3 regions of the Paenibacillus sp. GCM10027629 genome follow, and region 2 is predicted to be linked to each of the others. Evidence: riboswitches for the same ligand, from Rfam matches in the RefSeq annotation. Region 2 holds a riboswitch; each other region holds the start of a gene.

What was found. Region 2 has a riboswitch for cyclic di-AMP ahead of ACFQZR_RS16270 (3D domain-containing protein). Riboswitches for the same ligand answer to the same signal wherever they lie in the genome.
Region 1: another riboswitch for cyclic di-AMP. It lies ahead of ACFQZR_RS00615 (hypothetical protein); the one in region 2 lies ahead of ACFQZR_RS16270 (3D domain-containing protein).
Region 3: another riboswitch for cyclic di-AMP. It lies ahead of ACFQZR_RS27585 (C40 family peptidase); the one in region 2 lies ahead of ACFQZR_RS16270 (3D domain-containing protein).

What each region holds. Positions count from the first base shown of each region.
Region 1 covers NZ_JBHTGZ010000002.1:63,589-67,836, reverse strand. Annotated here, with positions in the region: gene ACFQZR_RS00625 (S41 family peptidase) at 1-596, shown strand, start outside; gene ACFQZR_RS00620 (PDZ domain-containing protein) at 680-1,954, shown strand; gene ACFQZR_RS00615 (hypothetical protein) at 1,933-2,334, opposite strand; cyclic di-AMP (ydaO/yuaA leader) riboswitch at 2,474-2,626, opposite strand; gene ACFQZR_RS00610 (copper amine oxidase N-terminal domain-containing protein) at 2,903-4,248, shown strand, end outside.
Region 2 covers NZ_JBHTGZ010000009.1:1,473,837-1,478,084, reverse strand. Annotated here, with positions in the region: gene ACFQZR_RS16280 (amino acid ABC transporter ATP-binding protein) at 1-252, shown strand, start outside; gene ACFQZR_RS16275 (Nramp family divalent metal transporter) at 551-1,915, shown strand; cyclic di-AMP (ydaO/yuaA leader) riboswitch at 2,086-2,260, shown strand; gene ACFQZR_RS16270 (3D domain-containing protein) at 2,263-2,988, shown strand; gene ACFQZR_RS16265 (polysaccharide deacetylase family protein) at 3,050-3,937, opposite strand; gene ACFQZR_RS16260 (dihydroorotate dehydrogenase electron transfer subunit) at 4,128-4,248, shown strand, end outside.
Region 3 covers NZ_JBHTGZ010000020.1:42,689-46,936, forward strand. Annotated here, with positions in the region: gene gdhA (NADP-specific glutamate dehydrogenase) at 1-696, opposite strand, end outside; gene ACFQZR_RS27580 (diaminopimelate dehydrogenase) at 949-1,926, opposite strand; gene ACFQZR_RS27585 (C40 family peptidase) at 2,121-2,621, opposite strand; cyclic di-AMP (ydaO/yuaA leader) riboswitch at 2,627-2,763, opposite strand; gene ACFQZR_RS27590 (carbamoyl transferase) at 3,084-3,887, opposite strand; gene ACFQZR_RS27595 (M1 family metallopeptidase) at 3,900-4,248, opposite strand, start outside.

The sequences.
Region 1 (4,248 bases), on a different contig from region 2:
CGTTGTCCCGTGGAAAAGGGACGAAGAAATATCCGATAATTACGTTAATTAATGAAGGCAGCGCGAGCGCCTCGGAGATTCTGGCTGGCGCGTTGCAAGATCATCAGTTAGCGAAGCTTGTGGGCGTATCGTCTTTTGGCAAAGGAACCATGCAGGTCACATACAAGGAAGAGTTCGATGACGGCAGCTTGCTCAAGATGACGTTCGCGAAGTGGCTCACTCCCAAAGGGACTTGGGTGCATAAGAGCGGCATTAAGCCGGATTTGGAAGTGAAGGAGCCGGATTATTATTTCGTCGCTCGGCTGTCGCAGAAGGAAGAACTGAAATACGATATGAATAATGAAGATGTGAAGAACCTGCAAGTGATGCTGGAGGGTCTTGCTTATCATCCGGGCCGTAAGGACGGTTATTTCGATCATAAGACTGAGCAGGCGGTGCGAGCGTTCCAGATGCAATCGGGCTTGCCGGAGACAGGTTATGTGGATGATGCGACAGCCCAGAAGCTCGAGGCTGGCATCAAGATACGTCTTCAAGATCCGAAGTACGATACACAATTGAACAAAGCGGTCGAAGTGCTCCGGAAGGAAATTCGTTAGTCCGCGTCGAATATGGAGAGAAGGCTTAGGATTTAGCCTTCTCTTTTTTGTGCCTTACTTACGAATGAATTGGGGGTTGAGGAATGGGAATTGTGATGGAGATTTTATGGAATATTGTTGAAGCGATCGTGCAAATGTTTTTACAGCCGTTTCTATATATAGCGATTATTCTGATTGTCTTCCAATATCGTCGTCAGGTGATGTTGGAACGTAAGCTGTTCTCTGTCAAAATGCACGCACTAGGGGATCAACTGATACGTACCTTACTTGGTGGATTACTTGCGGGGATTGGGATCTCACTCGTCTCGGCTTTCACAGGAATGACGCTGACGACGGAGGCAATCCTGCTCGTATGGTTCGTTGCACTGATTTTAATGCTATTCCGTGTCCGGTTCTTATGTCTTGCATATGCCGTGGGGGTACTTGGTGTGCTACAGTTTATTGCCGATCGGTTCCCGGATTGGGAGCTGACGGGGTTCACTGGATCGGTGCTTACGACGCTGCGATCACTCGACATACCGGCATTAGTGGCTTTGGTTGCATTGCTGCATTTGGCAGAAGCGATTCTGATTCGCTTGCAAGGGGCAAAGTTCGCGAGTCCGTTATTTGTGGAAGGGAAACGAGGGAAGCTCGTAGGGGGCTATCAAATGCAAAGTTATTGGCCTGTCCCCTTGTTTCTGATGATTCCGGCACAGACGGTTGGTTCGGTACTTCCTTGGACGCCATTCTTCGGTGGGGAAGCGTGGACGAATGGTTGGATGCTCATGGCGTTTCCTGTCGTGATCGGTTTCAGCGAATGGACACAATCCCGATTGCCGCAGGTGAAGGTCAAACAGAGCTCGTTCTGGTTAATGGTATATAGTATTGTTTTGCTAGGGCTCGCATTCGCTGCGGGGCTATGGAGTCCGCTCATGCTCGTCGCAGCCTTGTTCGCGATCGCTATGCATGAATGGATCTATTGGTACAGCACGAAGGAAGAGGCCGAGCGCAGCCCATTATATGTTCATGATGATCGAGGATTGCACGTCTTGGCGGTTATCCCAGGGACGCCTGCACAGGAGCTTGGGATTGAACCGGGCGAGATTGTACATAAAGTGAACGGGGTTGCAGTGCGTACGAAGGAAGAGCTGCACCAAGCGCTTCGCACCAACCCCGCATTTTGTAAGCTGGAAGTGATTAACCTCACTGGAGAGATTAAGTTCTTGCAGCGGGCGATATTCGCAGGGGAACACCATCAGCTCGGCGTTATTCTCGCCCCGGATCAGGATGCTTCTTATTATGTGGGCAAAGGGCCAGCTTCGATCTTCACGATCGTGCGGATGAAGCTAGCAGGCGTTCATTCGAGAATGAAGATGTAATAAGCTACAGCTAAGGTTGTTAGATCATTGATGTTATATGTAAATGTAGGATCGTTCGTACTGCATAAATCCAAGAGTGCCGATTCGATGAGCTGGATTTTAGCGGGATGCCATGAACCACCATAACGGACGAGATAGTCAATCGCTTGGATGGCACTCATACCTGCTAAATGATGGTACGTAGAGGCCCATTTCACCAAATCGGTCGGTGGAGAGGTAACGATTCGATACTCCCCCCAGCCGACGCGCACACCATTGGATAACTTGAGTATCAGTGTGGTGGCATGGTCAGGCTCCTCCAATTGGAAGATTTCGATTTGTCTCAGTTGGCTTGATAGTTGATTTTTCATCGAAACTGTGTGTGTTGCGTTCATGTTCATACGAAGCATCTCCTTAACGATATATATGATCGACAAAAAGAAGCCCACGAAATAGAGGATTCCTCTGTTCGTGGGCTTCTTGCGTACCGCTCGATTGGGCAATGAGCAGCACGAAGAGAACGCGCAATACGATGCGAGACCTCTCTCAATGGATCGCTTACGAGGTTAGCTGTCGGATTCGGGTCTGAGAGATGACCCTACGGCTTACAGCCGATTCACCCCAAGAAGCTAGATTAGCTTCATAGTTGGTTCCCCCGCTTCTCTCATCATGAGAATTCAGCGATTAATCAATTGGCTGTATCATACGCCTGTGTGAGATTTTTGTAAAATGGTGGGAATCACCGTATTTTGAAGTTTGAGAAGCTGTAGATTGAAGTAAGCGCTATATTCATAGGTTCTCGAAGGCTAGATTGTTTTACGATCCGTTTCTATCAATTTTGTCATAAAAATGCCATGTTTGATCGAATATTGTAAGAAATATAGGTTTTTTTTCACTGTACAGTTTTGGAAAGCTTTGGGATAATAAGGAGATTAGTATAATTGTTACATAGTGGAAGGGGAAAAAGAAATGAGAGCGAAGACGTGGAAAAAGTGGTTAGGCGTCACGCTAGTCGCGATGATGGTCGTGCTTGCAGGCTGTCAATCGATCGGCGGAGTGAATATTGTCAAAGTTGTTGAGAACAGTCTCAACGTGAAGTCTAGTGAATCCAGCCAAAACTTGTCTGTGGAGTTAATCCCTCGTAAAGACGGCGCATTAACAGCTGAGGACAAGAAGATTATTGATCTTGTAAATGGCTTTAAATTGGACATTGACCATGCGGTAGCACAAGATCCATCACATATGTCATTAGCAGGGAAGATTACATATGGCGGGAAGGCTGTACCATTCAAACTTGGCATGGAAGACACGAATGTAACCGTGTGGATTGAAGGGATTAAGAAACCGGTCGTTGTCTCTCTAGCCAATGAAGAGTTGGAAGGCGAGCTGGTTGCTGAAATCGAGAAATCGCAAGATGTGTTCCGCGGAGCTGTTCAGAAGCTAGGTGCATACCTCGTGAAGCAAGCGCCTGTACCGAACACCGTATCGGTATCTTCCGTAACATATACAGTATACGGGGAGAGCCTGAATCTGCAGAAGCTCCATATCGAGATTAATGGTGACGAAGTCATCGGTCTCGTGAAGACATTATTAACGAATATGGTCAAAGATGATGCGGGATTACGCGAGATTACAACCGCATTATACGATGCGTTCTATCCAATTGTTGAAAGTCAAATGGGAATTTACGCTGATCAAGGCGCAGAAGATAACTTCTTTTCTTCCATAGCGAAGGACAAGGAAGTTGGTTCATTGGTACTCTACAAGTTCGTGAAGAACGGAATTGATGAAATACTGAAGGATTTCGATGCGCACGCAGAAGAGCTTATGAAGCAAGATGAAGTGAAGCAAGTGCTTAGCAAAGAATCCGGCTTGAAGCTGGACCTCTACGTGGATAGCGAAAATCAAGTCCGTAAACAGAACTTAGAGCTTACGGTTGCTCTTCCAGATATCGAAGACATTCCGGTTCAGAAGGTTATTGTACGTGCTGCGGCTGAGTCGTGGAATATCAATAAAGCCGTGAAGCTGGATGCTATCGACACAACGAATGGTGTAGAGAAGCTGGATGGATATGCGCTTTCGGGCAAAGGCTTCTTGGCGAATTTCGATAAGAGCTCGGCTGCTTTCGGAATTCTGAAGAATGACCTAGGTCTTGGCAAAACCGACTTCTCCGTATTCGAAGAAGATAGCTATGGAAGTGATGACTACTATCCAGGCTGGTGGACACTCGACGGCGTTGGTATGGTGCCACTCAGCGTCATTGCAGATGGGTTTGAGGCAGAAGTGAAGTGGGATGCAGCTACGAAACAAATCGT
Region 2 (4,248 bases):
ATGTTGTTCGATGAGCCGACATCAGCGCTTGATCCAGAAATGGTCGGGGAAGTGCTGGATGTCATGAAGTCCCTCGCAGCACAAGGGATGACGATGGTGATCGTCACGCATGAGATGGGATTTGCCCGCGAAGTCGGTGATCGAATCGTGTTCATGGATGGCGGGAATATTGTCGAGGAAGGCGATCCGCAGACGGTATTCAGTCATCCGAAGCATCCGCGTACGCAAGAATTTCTTAGCAAAGTACTCTAATCGAGTCGTTCTTACAATCCTCCGTCCAAGCAAGGACGGGGGATTTTTGCATGAGAACCCAGTGACACGGGTATTGTGATAAATTGTTGGTGAGGTACCGAAATTTAGGTATTGACAAAAAAAGTTTCCCTAGTACAATTTAATTAGTAGAACATTTATGATTCCTCTGAATAAGATGCATTGAAGTGGCTTTTATTTTTACCCTAAAAGTTGCACTAAGGAAAAATATTTTGTCCAATACACAATTGACATAGACAGGTATGAGGAAAGTACCACCAGTAAGATAGGAGTGATTGTTATGGAGAACAATGTAGAAATGAAACCATTGAGTGAACCAGCTTTTGCGAAGAAAGCATGGCGACAAGAACGGGATCAGCATTCTTTACCTGAAGTTTATCGGTCCATGAAAATTCCTAAGACAGGTTCATGGCTCAAGAAGTTTTTAGCATTTGCGGGCCCAGGTTATCTTGTTGCCGTAGGTTACATGGATCCGGGGAACTGGGCGACGAGTATTGCCGGAGGTTCGATGTTCGGCTATACGCTACTGTCCGTTATCTTCATTTCCAACTTGATGGCGATGTTACTGCAGGCACTTGCTGGCAAACTAGGGATCGTAACGGGGCGTGATCTTGCGCAAGCTTGCCGAGATCATTATACGAAACCAGTGAATTTCGTATTGTGGGTGCTGTGTGAGCTGGCGATAGCCGCTTGTGATTTGGCCGAAGTCATCGGGGCAGCGATAGCGTTAAATTTGTTATTCGGGATTCCACTTGTATATGGCGTATTAATTACCGCAGTGGATGTCCTCATCGTTCTGCTCCTTCAGAACAAAGGGTTTCGATATATCGAGATATTAGTCATTTTATTGATCGTAACGATTGGCGGCTGTTTTGTGGTTGAATATTTCTTATCCAGACCGGATCTTGGTGGAATTGCACGTGGATTCATTCCTAGTGCTGAGATCATTACGAACCCAACGATGTTGTATATTGGCATCGGAATTCTAGGGGCCACCGTCATGCCTCATAATTTGTATCTGCACTCATCCATTGTACAGACCCGGGGCTACGACGAGAACTCGGCAGGGAAACGTCAAGCGATTAAATACTCGACTTGGGATTCATCCATCGCCCTATTATTCGCGTTATTCATCAATGCATCGATTTTGATCATTGCATCTGCCACCTTCCATGAAGCGGGTATGACGAGCATTGCGGATATCGGAGATGCCTATCATATGTTGACACCACTACTCGGCACAACACTAGGCAGTATCGTTTTTGGGGTCGCTCTACTAGCATCGGGCCAGAACTCGACGTTAACAGGAACGTTAGCAGGACAGATCGTCATGGAAGGTTTCCTGAATATTCGACTCAAACCATGGCTGCGCCGCTTAATTACGCGGATGATCGCTATTATTCCAGCGGTTATCGTAACGGTAATGTATGGTGAGAAGGGTGTTAGTGATTTGCTCATCCTGAGTCAAGTGATTCTCTCGCTCCAGCTGTCCTTTGCAGTCGTACCACTCGTGAAATTTACAAGCGATCCTGCTAAAATGGGTGAGTTTGTAAATAAGTCTTGGATCAAATGGACGGCATGGTTCGTAACTATCGTCATCATTGTATTGAATGCATATCTGTTATACAATACCTTCTTTGGTTAAATAAAAGTCGTTTTATCATTGGAAGACCTATTCGATTCGAGCCTCAAAACTCGAAGAATAGGTCTTTTTGCTGTAATTGTATCAAAAAATTAATCATGAAAAATGCTGATACACCGCGTGGTTGCGCGATTTGTTAAAATTTGCTTGCGCACTGGTTACAAAATTGTGATATATTGATTGAGCCGAAACTTCGCTTGTTGAAGTGCGGGGGATGATTCACAGCTGAATGGATAATACCAAAATCCACAAGAATCGATTCAGCTAGGGGTGAAGCGCCATGAGCGTAGGGTTGTATCCTCAACCCAAACCCGACAACTAACCTCGTAGGCGTATGAAAAGGAGGAATTATGAAAATTTTTAATCTGAAGAAATTGTCCATTACGTTGTTTACTGCATTCTTAGCTGTTCAATCGATTACTGTTGTTGCAGCAGCGCCTTATTACGCGAAAGACGGAGATACGTTCTTCAAAATCGCAAAGACGAACAGCATCGATATGAATGATCTCATGAAGGCGAATCCGAACGTCGATCCACTCAATATCTATCAAGGATTAAAGATTGAATTTCCTGGAGCCAAAGAAACAAAAGCTGAGGTTGCCTCAGCACCGCCTGTGGCAGATTCGAAGGTGACTGCAAAATCTGCATCGGAGCCTACAGTGATTAAAGAAGAGAAACCAGAGCCAAAGAAAAAGGAAGCAGCAGTGTCTGCATCGTCTGATAATGTGGTCCAAATCTCTGGAGAGCCTACAAGCTACAAGAAGTCCTTGAATGTGAAAGCGACAGCCTATACAGCAGCTGCAAGTGAGAATGGATCGTGGGCAGGATTAGATTATTTCGGTAATCAATTAACGCATGGTACCATTGCTGTTGATCCTAAAATGATTCCGCTAGGAACAAAGGTATTCGTGACAGGTTACTCATTCAATGGTCTGCCAGCCGGTGGGTTCGTCGGTAGAGCCAATGACATTGGTGGCAGCATAAGAGGGAATCGCATTGATATCTTCGTAGATACAACGCAATCGAGTGCAAGTAAATTCGGCATTCAAAATGTAAAAGTATTTGTATTATCCTAAATGCGAAAAACGCTTCCCATCCTTGAACAAGGATGCAGGAAGCGTTTCTGCGTTCATCGCGTTATGCATTGTTCTTACGCACATGAAACATATCGGTGAGTGTGACGAATTGATAACGCTTATTTTTTAATCGTTCAATCACGCGAGGCAGAGCTTCCAACGTTCCATTCAAGACGCCCCCAACATTCCCTCCAGCATGCTGCAAAATGATCGAACCCGGCCGGGTTGTCGTTAAGATATTGCTCATGACCCTTTGAGCGCTAAGACCTCGCCAATCCTGCGAATCAACATTCCAATTGACAATGATATACCCTTGGCTCCCAGCCCACCTTACTTGCTGCTCATTGATCTCCCCATAAGGGGGGCGAATGAACTTAGGGTGATACCCGATAATTCGATGCAGTATGGCGTCCGTCCGCAAAATTTGCTGTTTGAATTTGACCATGGACAATTTCGTGAGCAGAGGATGATTGTAGGTATGGTTGCCAACGAGATGTCCTTCTCGAACCATACGTCTTATGATATCAGGATGTTTTTCTGCTCGGTAACCCATTACGAAAAATGTCGCTTTCACGTTATATTCTTTTAACACATCTAGCACTTTACCTGTGAATTCATCAGGCACGTCATCGAAAGTTAGGGATACGCGCCTGGCATTGGAAGCTCCGCTATTCTTGAAAATCGTAGGGTACTTATGGCGCAAAGCGGATAATGCTCGATAGCTTTCTTCAGCACGAGATTGTCGTCTAGACTTGGCACGCTCGGATTTCTTGCGATGTGAGACCGTTTGTCTTGTCGTACCTGGTTCAGGCTTATGATCCGTTCCCTTGGAATGAAGTGTAACAGGGGATGTCTCTAGCGCCTTGGGTAGCGGTGAGGAATTTGAAGAATTTGAACAACCGCCACAGAGAACCAGCAGGACTAGGAACAATATACAACACGAACGCAAGCGAATCCCCTCCCTTCATACTCTGATATGCACATTCGGAATCCGTCTCCTTGTTATGTCCTTTTCAATGGTGAATTATGCGAATGTTACCAAAGGAATCAAGCTCAAATGTGAACATTGTCACAGCTTCTGCTAGCATGGCAAGTCATAGTATAAGGAGGCCAAAACCCTGTATATTAGGAGGGCGCGTGTGAATATTGTTAAGTCGAATGTCAAGATCGCAAAAGACGTATACCTGATGAAAATCGAAGGACAGTTTGAAGGGCGAATGGGGCAATTCTACATGCTACGGGCGTGGTCAGATTATCCTG
Region 3 (4,248 bases), on a different contig from region 2:
CATTTCGTTCGCGAAGTATACGCAGCCGTAACCTGTTGCTTCTGTTCTCGCCAAGCTTCCGCCGTAGATAATGCCTTTGCCTGTCAATACGCCAGCTTCGTAACCGCCGCGTAGGCGCTTGTATTGTCCGAACATATATCCGATTTCTCTTCCGCCAACGCCGATGTCTCCCGCAGGAACGTCAACGTCCGGTCCGATATATTTCGACAATTCGGTCATGAAGCTTTGCGTAAAGCGCATAATTTCGTTGTCGGATTTTCCCTTCGGATCGAAGTCGGATCCGCCTTTACCGCCGCCAATAGGTTGTCCAGTCAGGGAGTTCTTCAAGATTTGCTCGAATCCGAGGAACTTGATGATGCTGGCGTTAACGGAAGGGTGGAAGCGAAGTCCGCCTTTGTAAGGTCCGATCGCGCTGTTGAATTGTACGCGGAATCCGCGGTTCACTTGAACTTTGCCGTTGTCATCCACCCAAGGCACACGGAACGATACCATCCGCTCAGGCTCAACGATGCGCTCAAGAATGCCATGCTCCTTGTATTTCGGATGCTTTGCGAATACAGGCACGAGGGAATCGAGGATTTCTTTTACCGCTTGGTGGAACTCGCTCTCGTATGGGTTGCGTTTGATTACCAATTCATAAACCGATTGTACATATTCTTTTGCTGCCGTTTGATTTTGTTCTGGGATGGCCGTGATCACTGTTCAAACACTCCTTTATTAAATTTTGATTTACACTTTGTGTACGATGATTTGCATTTTATACTATACAAAATGACGTCATTTCTCCAATAGAAATTATTTTACAAAGCGATTAAATAGCGCTATCGCACTAAAGCGATAAACGGTAAAAACGTTTACATTACTATTACATAAAACATGTAATCGCTTCCGTAAAAAACAAAAAACCTGATCATCGTTAAGATGACCAGGTTTGCGCAAATATATAGACTATAACAATTCGCGGCGAAGCTCTTCAGCCGATTTCGGAGACAAATATCCAAGTGGAATATCGAATACTGTTTTCGCGCCAGTTGCACCCTCTTGGCTAAGGCGATGAGCCGCTCTAGCGTAAGCTACAAGTACGCTTGCCGTGAACTCAGGGTTGCTCTCAAGCTTGAGTCCAAACTCAATAATTTGCTTCGTATTCTCACCAGTTACACCACTGCGAATAACGAATCCGCCATGTGGCATGCCTTGGTGCTCAGCCTGAAGCTGCTCCTCGGAGATGAATGTCACGGTTGTGTCATAATCAGAGAAATAGTTCGGCATATTTACGATCGTCTCACGAATTTGGTCTTGGTTTGCACCTTCTTCAGCGACAACATAGCACTCACGCAGATGCTTCTCACGTGTAGTAAGCTCAGGCGTCTCACCCGAACGAATGCGGTCGATGACTTCTTGAACCGGTACAGTGTACTGTACGCCAGCTTTCACGCCTGGTACGCGACGGATCGCATCGGAGTGGCCTTGGCTAACGCCTTTGCCCCAGAACGTGTAATCTTTGCCTTCGGGAAGGATAGACTCAGCAAGAAGTCGATTAAGGGAGAATAATCCCGGATCCCAGCCTGTCGAAATAACGCTGAGGTTACCGCCTTCTTTCGCAGCTGTATCCACCGTGTTGAAAAATTCGGGAATTTTCGCATGCGTGTCGAAGCTGTCGATCGTATTGAACATTTTGGCGATGACAGGTGTCTGTTCTGGAAGATCTGTCGCCGAACCTCCGCACAGAATCATCACGTCAATGATGCCTTTATATTGCTCTGCAGCAGAGATATGCTCGAATTTGATACCTTCTGTCGCGATTTGATCTGGCTGTCTGCGCGTGAATACCGCTACGAGCTCCAAGTCTTGGTTCTGGCGAATCGCTTTCTCTACGCCTTTCCCCAAGTTACCGTAACCAACAATACCTACTTTAATCTTTTGCATTGATAAAGTCCTCCTCTAGGGTATTCCAATAATCTGCTTGTCCACCCTTTAAAGTATATAGATATATTACATTAAATGTAAACGTTATTGGTGAGAAAAAACCTCTATCGAGGTTCTTACTTTTATTAATACGACTTTGGTTAAAAAGAAACCCGCGATGTGTCCAATGGATGGACTTCGCGGGCTCCTCCTTATTATTCTACATCATCGTGATCTTGATTCCCGTCATTGTCATTGGTGTCATCAAAAATGTCCGAATTCGTCACTCTTGTTGCACCAACATAACGTTTCACATAATACGAATCGCTTAAGCTAGAAATTGTAATCCCTCTTTTGCTGGATGCATGTGCAAATTTATTCTCACCTACGTAGATGCCGACATGCGAGATGCCTTTACCGTTTGTATTGAAGAATACGAGATCTCCGGATTCAAGATCAGATTTTGCAACTTTCTTACCCATCTTGTACTGGGATCCTGATTGGTGTGGAAGTTTGACGTCGAATTGCTTGAAGATATACATCGTAAATCCAGAGCAATCAAATCCACTTGTCGATGTGCCACCGCTCAGATAGCGAGTGCCAAGAACATCCTTAACTTCTTTGTCAAGTTTGGAATCAGCAGCGAAAGCGCTACCAACAGAGACTGCCATTGTTAATGCAAGTGCCACGATCGTAGAGCTGAATAACTTTTTCAAAAGGGTAAAACTCCTTCCAACGCCTACGAGGTTAGCTAAGGGTTCGGTTGAAGGCTCCCTATGATCCCTTACTTGCAAGATCAATTCACCCAAAGATGGTTCCCCCGTTTCCTGGTGCGCAGGAACTCGGCTTCAATGATTTGGTGCACCGGATACAAGTGTCAATAATGACAAAATTGATTACAAACTTATTACAAAATCTTAACTAATTGTTATTCTACCAGACGGTCTGCTCTTTGACAAACCCTTTTTACGTTTTTATCCCTTTTTTTTGCGAAAAACAGCGAATAACCCGAGCTTCGCTAGGCGAAATTCGGGTTTATTTGTTACTTCTCATGACATTTGGACGAGTTTCAGCATTCTGAGCTTCCAGGGCGCTCGCTTAGATTTATTTCTTTTTCGGGGCCCCCGCAAAGTACCTGAATCAGCTTCGAAGCAATAACATCACTTTGTAGGGTTGAATTAGCATTTGCTCTGCCACAATTTATATTGTGCTGCAATACCCCATACCTTGACGATGGAGCGGACGAGATGATAGGTCTGATGAAGAATAATGGCAAGGAGTCCTGTCCAGATCCATGCGGCCGCTGTGAAAATTCCGCTTATCAATAACAGCAGTGCAAGTAATAGAAGGGTGATCCCCAGGATCATCGGCAGATTTTTGAGGGAGAGAAGCAGCCCTTGGAATACCCCGGCCTTGCTCACCTGTCCAAATTGCATAAATAAGAACAACTGGTGAATGATCCAAGCGAATACAATCCATCCGAAGATGATCGGGAGGAAGGATATCCCCAGGTGCTCTAGATCGTAGAGCTTCCATTCCTGATAGAAGTATGGAACTACCCAGTACGCGGGAGCAAGGATCAGCAGGTTCTCCAGCCAATAGAACAAGCAGACCGGCTTCCAAGCGTATTTAATGCCTTTGAAGAACAGGAGTCCTTTATCGTCTTGGTGATGAATAGAATAATAGAGTCCTGCGTTGATGAATGGGGTAATTAACATGCGAATCAAGAACAGCCCTGCGAGCATCCAGAGGTAATAATCGAGGATGTCCGTTTTCATAAGTTGGAACTGACTCTCAATCAGGAACATCTGCATACTCGTCTCGGTGGGGTGGGGATCCGGGTAGTGTTCCAGAATAGGGACCACGATGGCGTCGATAAATCGATAGAGGAAGAAGCCCCAGATCAGCTGGTACAAGAATAGAATGATGACGATATAAAAATGATGTTTGACGATGCTAAAACTTTCTTTAATATAGTTCATTCCGGGTTCACCTCACCATCCGAGTGCGTTCAAGATACTCTCGATCAGTTTCGCTGTGCTGAAATTGATTCGTGTTTTGACGGCCTCATCAATTTGGGCCTTCATATAGTTATTGATGCGTTTATTCTCGAGCACCATGGTGTCTTGCGGGTCAATCATGACCCAATCCAGCGGTGTCTTATGGGTGAGTGTATATTGAATCGTTGCTGATGCGCCGTCCCAGGTTCGCTTGACGGAAGTGCCGTCTTTGAACATGAATACGACAGGAACCTGCGGATAATCACCGCCTTTTTTACGAAGAATGACTTTGGATTCATACGCGGATGTTCCGTTATTTTCTACCTTCTTGGCGGTAATACTC